DNA from 2 places in the Providencia sp. UF-224 genome. Region 2 is predicted to be linked to the other one. Evidence: predicted binding sites of a transcription regulator. Region 2 holds the regulator's gene; the other holds the start of a gene.

Evidence for each region. The regulator PhoB, encoded in region 2, activates phosphate uptake and scavenging genes when phosphate is short. The targets are predictions, from matches to a motif close to CTGTCATAAAACTGNCNNAT.
Region 1: the regulator PhoB is predicted to act here: its motif matches at 3,088-3,107, upstream of AC4IFO_RS13935 (esterase-like activity of phytase family protein).

What each region holds. Positions count from the first base shown of each region.
Region 1 covers NZ_JBSICC010000013.1:81,720-86,509, forward strand. Annotated here, with positions in the region: gene purK (5-(carboxyamino)imidazole ribonucleotide synthase) at 1-155, shown strand, start outside; gene AC4IFO_RS13930 (MFS transporter) at 258-1,511, shown strand; gene AC4IFO_RS13935 (esterase-like activity of phytase family protein) at 1,638-3,020, opposite strand; gene ybbP (putative ABC transporter permease subunit YbbP) at 3,161-4,790, opposite strand, start outside.
Region 2 covers NZ_JBSICC010000002.1:137,818-142,607, forward strand. Annotated here, with positions in the region: gene AC4IFO_RS02875 (SbcC/MukB-like Walker B domain-containing protein) at 1-324, opposite strand, end outside; gene sbcD (exonuclease subunit SbcD) at 330-1,541, opposite strand; gene phoB (phosphate regulon transcriptional regulator PhoB) at 1,778-2,467, shown strand; gene phoR (phosphate regulon sensor histidine kinase PhoR) at 2,491-3,801, shown strand; gene brnQ (branched-chain amino acid transport system II carrier protein) at 4,292-4,790, shown strand, end outside.

The DNA of each region.
Region 1 (4,790 bases), on a different contig from region 2:
GCCCAGCCCGCAAAGTTGGCCACTTAAACCTCTCCCACAGCGATTGCCCACTGTTAGCCGAAACCCTTAGCGCATTAATTCCTCTGTTACCAAATGAGTACAAAAGTGGCATTGAGTGGGCAAATGCAAAATTAGACTGGTACTCTCGTCAATAAATAGGGAAAATAGCCCTTAATCGATGCCCGAACTTGTTTTCGGGCATTCTGCTATTTTCGCCGTCATCCAGATGATAACTCTCCTGACTAAAGGTGTGCGGCATGACTGGAGTTACTATGTCCTCGCAGCATTTTAGTCCGTTTTATCAGTGGTGTATTTTAGTTCTGTTAGGGCTAGTGTATTTTTTAGCCACTGCGACCACTTTCACCTCATTAGGTGTTGTTTTGCCCGAAATGATCAGCGAACTAAAGTGGAGCTGGAGTGAAGCAGGTTTCGGCTTTACCTTATTAGGTCTAACTTGCGGGTTAGCAAGTTTCCTACCTTCCCTGTTAATCCGTAAAGTCGGTGTGCGAGCCACATTATTGCTCGGCACCTTGGTGTTCGTTGCAGGCTTTTATAGTCTTTATTCCACCAACACCATCAGCACCTATTTCTTAGGAACCGCCTTGATTGGTATTGGTTTTACCTTATTAGCTACCGTGCCCGGCACTTACGTACTTTCCCGATTATTTGAAAAACAGTCCCTCGCTTTTGGCTTGTATTTCACCATTGGTGGGCTCGGTGGGGTTGCAGGGCCATGGATTTATTTCTACGCCTCAAACCAATTGGGCTCGTGGCGTATGCACTGGGTTTTATGCGCGGTCTATCTCAGCATCGTCACACTTATCACTATCTTTATGCTGCGAGAAGGTAAACAAGAGCAAGAACACGCCAAAAAAGTGATGCAAAAACAGGTCAGTAATGCAAGCAAACCCATTTACCGTACTGCCGAAGTATGGACGGTTGGACGCGCTCTGCGTACGTGGCAATTTTATTTAATCGCTGCAACTTATACGTCATTTTTATGGTGTGGGATTACCGTAAATAGCTTTGCAGTTGCCCATATTGAAGAACGAGGCTTCGGTATGACAGTAGCGGTTTCATTACTGAGTACGATGGCTTTTGTAAATGCATTCTCACGTTTTATTGGTGGGGCTGCTGGAGAATGGCTGGAGCCGAAAAAACTGCTTATTGGCAGCTTAATTATTATGGTGTTAGGGGTTATCTTCCTCAGTATCGCAAGCTCTTGGTTCTGGTTAATTTTATTTGTGCTGTTTGTAGGGATTGGTTACGGCATGACATTCTTGGCCTCAAGCGTTTTGCTATCAAACTACTTTGGCCGCGGGCCTTATTTAGAGCTATTTTCTGTGGTTAACTTGATTTCAACTATTGCCTGTTTAGCGCCATTTATCGCAGGTGGGATCAAGGACTACACAGGTAGCTTCACCCCCGCATTTTTAGTGATTGCCGCCCCTGTTGTGGTGATCCTCGGTTTGACCTTAATGATGAAACCACCTTCCCTCAACGCCAAATAAAAAATCCCGAGCACAAGCTCGGGAAAATAATAACCAAGGGAAAATGATCAGAAAACCAGATATTGGATCAAAACATGCGTTTCATATTGTGCCACCATAAACCACAATGAGGTGGCACAAAGTCAATCAAGGCTTTAACAATTCAGGCACTTTCAACAGAATAAACTCGTTATCATCGGCTTTATTAGGATCACGGCTCGATGAAAATGGGTAGTTATTGTCATTTCCAACAATAATATGTTCGCCGTCAACCACGTCCACGTTCTCAATCGTGAAGAATGGGAAAGTAAACACCCCATCATTCAGTGGCTTTCTAGCCTGACTATTTGGGTCTTTAATATTCATTAAATCAATGTACGCCTGCTTATCAACCGCACCGCCGACGTTTTCGTCTGAAAATGCAATGCGGTATACGCGTTTAAATTTCGCGAGGTTACTAAAGCAATTTTCCGTGTTTGCACTGCCCGCGGCGCAGGCTTTATCCGATGTCCCCTCACCATTATCACGTTCGATAATTAAGCCGTGGGTCTCATCGATTAAATTAAAATCGCCGATAGCATTTTGATTGTCTTCAAATACATACAACCAACTTCTACCTGTCCAATCTTGTTTTTTCACATCAAACTCAAGAATGCGAGCAGCACGTTTGCCATCTACATTTTCATAATCTTGTTTCTCATCTACCCAAATCGCCCCTTCAAGCATTGGGTACAGTTTTGAACCGTCTGGCGAGGAGGCCATCCCTTCAAATCCTTTTGAGCGATTAACTTGGAAAGCCACTTTATCCGTTGGTTTACCCGGTGTGGTGACTTGGTAATGATCAGGGGAAACCACTTTTTTGCCATCGACTTGCGTTTCAAACAGGGCTAGCACTTTGCCATCCAAATCCATTTTTAACAGGTATGGGCCAAATTCATCCCCTACCCATAACGCGCCATCCGCAAATTGAAAACTTTCTGGGTCAAAATCACTGCCCGTTAAATAACGTTCCTTTGTGCTCTCATTAATAATATGAAAAGGAATGATTTTATCGGGATCATGGAAAAAAACCGTTTTGAGTGGTGTGGTTTTGCCTGATTTAAAATCGATATCATATTGCGTCACATACAGCATCGAGTCTGGTGAATTCACTTTATTACCGAACCCATTATCCGTTAACACCCAATAGGTACCATCCGCCATACGTTTAATCCCCGAATGGCCTTGTAATGGCTGCCCTTTAATTGGAATGTGTTTTCCTGTTGGGCGATCAGCGGATTTTCCTTCCACTTTACCGAGGGTATCAACGCGTGTCCCCGTGGTGAATTTACCGCTAACTTGTAAGTCTGAAGGCGCATTTTGTGGTGCAGGCACCGTGGAATCAACAGGAAGAATAGAATGCCCCGCTAATGTGGCAGGCACTTCTTGTTGAGCGAACCCTGAGAGGCTGAATGAAATCAAGCTTGCCAATAAAGAAAACGAGCCAACTTTTTGTTTAACTGAGCGTTTAATTGAATTTTTATGCTGCATGGTTATGTTTCCATTTTAAGGCTATCAATAATCGACGGCGGAATCATAACTTGAGTGAATGACGGTTTTGTGAAGGATTGAAGACAGTTATTTTAATTGGGCGTAAATGATTTCACGCCCAATTATTCTTTATAAACTAATCACCCATTGGGTAATCGGCGGTGCTGGCTGCCTGTGCCTAATAAACGCAAGCCTAACCAGCCACCACAAATAGACAGCAAAATAGCCGCGCACAGAGGCAATAACACCCACATACGCCATTCAGGTTGCCATGGGAAATCAAACACTTTGCTCTGCAATAACCACAGGGCAATTTCAGCACCAAAGGCTGCGGCAAGGCCAGCCATTAAGCCAAGCAATGCAAACTCGCTCCATAAGGTTCTACGCATCAGTTTTTTGCTTGCGCCCAAGGTCCGATAGACCACCAGCTCCCGTTCCCGTTGGCTCATTCCCACTTGAATTTGCGCCAGCAATAGCAATAACCCACAGAAAATCACCAAAACCACCATCACTTCAAGGGCTTGGCTGACTTGCTGAAGAATTTGCTGAATCTGCGTAATGATAGCCCCCGTATCCAACACATTGATAGTCGGATAATGGCGGCTAAGTTGTGTCAATAACTGGCCATCACCTTCATAATGAAAACTACTCAGCCATGTTGCAGGCATTTTCGATAAGCTTTCTTCCGAGAAAATAAAGTAGAAATTCGGTCGTAAACTTTCCCAGTCTACCGTTCGGATACTGCTTACTGTCGCCGAAAAGACTTGTGCTCCCGCATTAAACGTCAGCTTATCCCCCAGTTTTAACCCTAACTCTTTGACAACAGTTTGTTCGATGGACACTTCACCCGCTTTCGGTGGCCATGTGCCTTCATCCACAATATTTGCAGGCGCCAATTGGGATTGCCACGTCAAACTGAGTTCACGCCTCACCGTGTTATTGTTCGGGTCGCGCTTATCAGCCCACTCAATAGCAGATTGGTCGTTAATATCGGTTAAGCGTGCCAATACCACGGGGTTAAACTCGGTAGGTTTAACTTGATACTGTGCCAATAGCTGAGTTACAGGCTTAAGCTGTGACTCGTTCATATTAATTAGAAAATAATTTGGGCTATCCGCGGGGAGTTGTTGCTGCCAACGATCGAGCAAATCCCCTCGCACTAAAATTAATAATGCCAACAACATAAACGAGAGCGAAAATGCGCTCATTTGGGTGATAGTCTGTAACGGTTGGCGTAATAAACGGCTCACAGAAAGACGCAAACTCAGTTGGCGAAACTTAATGTGCCTCAGCCCCCAAAGCCCGACCCAGCCAATTAAAGCCAATAAAATCGCAACGACAACAATCCCCGCCAAAATCGACCATAACAGAGGGTTTACTCCCGCAAAAACAAATAACCCGCCCACGACAATTAAAATAACCACAGGGAGATAGTAATGCAGCGGCCACACAGGGGATTTTGCATCTTCACGTAACACCCGAGAAGGTTGGGTCGCCATCAATTGGTAATAAGGTCGACTGCCTACAATAATGGCAATGATAAACAATGTCCCTATCGCCCAGACCCACGGCATTAGGCTAGCAGGAGGCAATTCTTTTGGCAGCATTGCGCCCAGAATTTGCATCAGAATGCCCTCAAAGGCTAGCCCTAATAATGAACCTAATAACGCCGCTGCCACTAAAATGACTAACCACTGGCCAATGATCCATTTGCGTAGCGCACTACGCCCTGCCCCAAGGGTTTTTAGAACCGCAATCAGCTGGTGACGG
Region 2 (4,790 bases):
ATTGCCATCGGGTTTATTCCCCGCGCGGCGTTGGCTCCAAAATGCGCGATAGGCCGTACCTTTAACTTCAAATTCCACTTCAGCAAGACAGTCACCTGTGTGGCGGGTCATCAATTCATTTTGGCTTGCGGAAATTGAATCTAACCGTGGTGTACGGTGATATAACGCGAGGCAAATGGCATCCAATAAGGTGGTTTTTCCTGCCCCTGTCGCACCGGTGATGGCAAATAACCCCTGACTGGCAAACGGTTCTTGCGTAAAATCGATTTTCCATTCGCCTTTGAGAGAGTTAATGTTTTTTAGACGTAAGCTTAAGATTTTCATATCAATTACCCTTTCTCGTGGCGTAATGCGTCATAGGATTGCTGGAAAAGTTGGGTTAGACGCTGTTCACGTTCAGGGTCTTCAAGGGTTTCTTCACTCAGGCGGCGTAGGAAAACCTCTTCTACAGTAAGTTCATTCAGGGTTTCATTCGCTAACGCAAGGTTTTGCCCTTGTTTTTGCTTTCTTGCACGGCGCAGTAACACAACTTCAACGGGAAGGTTTTGCGTGAGTGTTTCGATGCGCTGCTGAATATCCGCGAGATAGTCTTGAGAAGCCACCTCGATATCTAACCAAACCGCATTTTCGCCTTGGTAGTCCTGCCATACACTAAGTTGTTGCTCTATCTCTTTTAACGAGCCTTTTAACGTATGTAAAGGCTGAAAAATAGGGATCGCTAACGGGGTGATTTCGCTTAATTCGCTGCCTGTAAATTCAACTAAACAGACACTTTTTTGTTGGGCTGTTTCGTCAAAACTGAGGGCAATAGGGGAGCCGCAATAACGAATCTGTTGTTTTCCACCAATGACTTGAGGGCGATGAATATGACCAAGCGCAATATAATCCGCAGGGGGAAATGCCCCGGAAGGGAAGGCTTCTAAGGTGCCGATATAAATATCGCGTACGGAATCTGTGAGTTCCGCGCCAATCACCGTTAAATGCCCGGTGGCAATAATTGGGATATCCAGGCCGAGCATTGCCCGTTGCTCTAGGGCAAGTTGGTAGCTGGCTTGGTAATGGTCATGAATGGCAGTTTGGAGGGAAAGTTGTTTTTCTTCAATACTTTGCCCTGCAACACTTAGTTGGATATCTCGAGGTCGTAAAAAAGGAATTGCACACACAAGGCCAATGGGTTGTGCTTGTTTATTGTGCAGAGTGATAACATTCGGCTCACTGCCAGAGGTGACCACTTGAGTATTGAGGTAGCTTAATAGTGAGCTTGATTCATTCAGGACAGAGACGGAATCGTGGTTTCCACTCAAAATGACCAACTGGCAACCGGTTTTTTGCAAATCTACAATAAATTTATTATATAACTCGCGGGCATAGCTTGGCGGTGACCCTGTATCGAAAATATCCCCTGCCACAATGACGGCATCGACTTGATGAATTTCGACTTGGTTCACTAGCCAATTTAAAAAGTGTTGGTGCTCAGGCGCACGGCTTTTGGTAAAAAAGTATTGGCCAAGATGCCAGTCAGAGGTGTGAATAATGCGCATGAGCCATCAGTTCCTGTCTTCGATAAAGGGCATAAATTACTGCTATCCAGTATACCTTATCCTACCAAAACCTCGTGTTTTTCTCGTGTTATGGCGGAATTATTTCACTTAGATGACATTTACCCGCTAATATAAGGAGAAATATTTGATTTGCGAATAGACATTCATAATTCTGTCATAAAAGTGACGCATAATGCGTTCACATTAACAATGTCTTCTTATTTACAGGAACAATCATGGCAAGACGCATTCTAGTGGTTGAAGATGAAGCGCCCATCCGAGAAATGGTTTGTTTTGTATTAGAACAGAATGGTTTCCAGCCGATTGAAGCTGATGATTATGACAGCGCAATTGCACAGTTAGTCGACCCTCTACCCGATTTGGTGTTATTAGATTGGATGATCCCCGGTGGGTCAGGGCTCCAAGTGATTAAACATATGAAGCGTGATAGCGCCACTCGCGATGTCCCAGTGATGATGCTAACGGCTCGTGGGGAAGAAGAGGATCGCGTGAAAGGCCTAGAGGTCGGTGCGGATGATTATTTGATTAAGCCGTTTTCCCCGAAAGAATTAATTGCTCGTGTTAAAGCGATTCTCCGTCGCATCTCTCCAATGTCGACGGAAGATATCATCGAAATGAATGGGTTAACCTTAGACCCAACCTCCCACCGTGTAACCAGTAACGAAACCCCAATTGATATGGGGCCAACGGAATATAAACTTCTGCATTTCTTTATGACGCACCCTGAACGTGTTTACAGCCGTGAACAGCTCTTGAATTATGTCTGGGGCGCGAACGTTTATGTTGAAGACAGAACGGTGGATGTACACATTCGGCGTTTAAGAAAGGCGCTAGAAACTGAAGGTCATGATAAAATGGTGCAAACAGTACGCGGTACAGGTTACCGTTTCTCTGTTCGTTATTAACGACACACTAGGGAGAGACATGCGTGCTTGAACGCTTATCGATTAAACAGCTGATTTGGGGGCTGTTTTTATTTATCTTACCCGCGCTGATTTTGTCCGTTTTTATCGGGCACTTACCTTGGCTGCTAGTGGTTTCTTTACTGGCCGCCTTAGTGTGGCATGCGTATAACTTGCTGAAATTGTCTTATTGGCTTTGGTTGGATAAAAGCATGTTACCACCTGAGGGACGAGGGGGCTGGGAGCCGATATTTTACGGCATTTACCAGATGCAGCAACGTAACCGTAAACGCCGTCGCGAATTAGGGCAACTGATTAAGCGCTTTCGTAGTGGGGCTGAATCTTTACCGGATGCCGTCGTGATGATGACCACGGAGGGCAATATTTTCTGGTGTAACCGCCATGCGCAGGCGTTGTTAGGTTTTCGCTGGCCAGAAGATAACGGCCAACATATTTTCAATCTATTGCGTTACCCTGATTTTAGCCGCTATTTTTCAATCAAAAGTTATGACCAAGCATTAACCATTGAACTTAATAGTGGGGAAATTGTTGAGTTTCGTATTTTGCCTTATACGGAAGGGCAATTATTGATGGTGGCGCGAGATGTCACTGAAAAACGTCGGTTGGAGAAAGCGCGTAGAGATTTTTTTGCCAATGTGAGTCATGAACTACGCACGCCACTTACCGTTATTCAGGGATATCTTGAGGTGATGGATGACCAAGAAGGTATGCCTGCTGTCAATAAAAAAGCGCTGAATGTGATGCAAGAGCAAGCTCACCGAATGGATAATTTAGTGAAACAACTTTTGCAGTTATCCCGCATCGAAATTGCCCCGCAAATCAACCTTGATGAGCAAGTAAATATTCCCGTGATCCTCAAAATGATTGAGCAAGAGGCGTTAAGTTTAAGCCACGGTCGCCAGCAATTTGAGTTTAACATCGATGAATCACTGCGGGTGCATGGCAATGAAGAGCAATTGCGCAGTGCGGTGGCGAACTTAGTGTATAACGCCATTAATCATACGCCAGAAGGCACAAAAATTTGTGTTGATTGGCAAAGAACCAGCAATGGCGCGCGGTTTAGTGTGAAGGATAATGGCCCCGGGATCCCGTCGGAACATCTTCCTCGCTTAACTGAGCGTTTTTATCGTGTGGATAAAGCGCGTTCACGCCAAGGTGGCGGCGGTACAGGGCTTGGGTTGGCTATTGTAAAACATGCCGTTCAACACCATAGCAGCCAGCTGGTGGTTACTAGCCAAGTGGGGAAAGGGAGTGAGTTCTCATTTACCTTGCCGCCAGTGCTAATTGTTGATGATAAAAAACTCAAAAAAGCTTAGAAAATTCCACTTTATTAATAGAATCAATTTATTAATAAAGTGGATCCTGCTTCTATTTCGATTAATTAATTCTATTAATGCATTGTTTTTTTATATTATCCCACCAACTAATAATTTTAAAATAATATATCCTACCTGTTATCAAAAAAAGTGAATGATAAAATGAGGAGTTGATTAATTTTCAAGCAAATCATATAACGGGTATTGTGATTTTACTGAAATGAATCACTGGTTCTGAAAATTAGTTTAGTTATTTCCTCTTGTTTTCGGGTTTGCTATTGCCTTTTTGCCCTATAAAAGTTCTACTTGTTGTCAGTTATTGGCGATTTTTTCTGTTTTTTGATTTTTCGTTTTGTCATCGGCAAGCAAGCATACTTTTTATATTGTTAACAGTATGTTTATCAGAATTCTATCTCGCTATATATATTTCAAAGGGTTGCTAGGTGCATACCCGTAATTTTCTATTTCCGCTACTAAAAATTAACATAATATGGCTCATCGTTTATCATCAAGAGATATCATCGCATTAGGTTTTATGACCTTTGCGTTATTTGTCGGGGCAGGAAATATCATTTTCCCTCCGATGGTTGGCTTACAGGCAGGGGAACAAGTTTGGACCGCCGCACTTGGCTTTTTAGTCACAGGTGTAGGTCTACCCGTATTAACCGTTATCGCATTAGCGAAAGTTGGGGGCGGAATTGAAGCCCTGAGCACACCTGTGGGGAAAACCGCGGGTTTACTGCTCGCGGTTGTCGCTTACTTATCTGTTGGCCCATTATTCGCAACGCCTAGAACCGCAACCGTATCGTATAAAGTGGGTATCGCCCCGTTATTTGGTGGCGAGTCTGACATGTTACTGCTTATCTATAGCGCAGTTTATTTTGTGCTAGTGATAGGTATTTCGCTGTATCCGGGCAAATTACTGGATAGCGTAGGGCACATATTGGCGCCTGTAAAAATGCTCGCACTGGCTATTTTAGGCGTCGCAG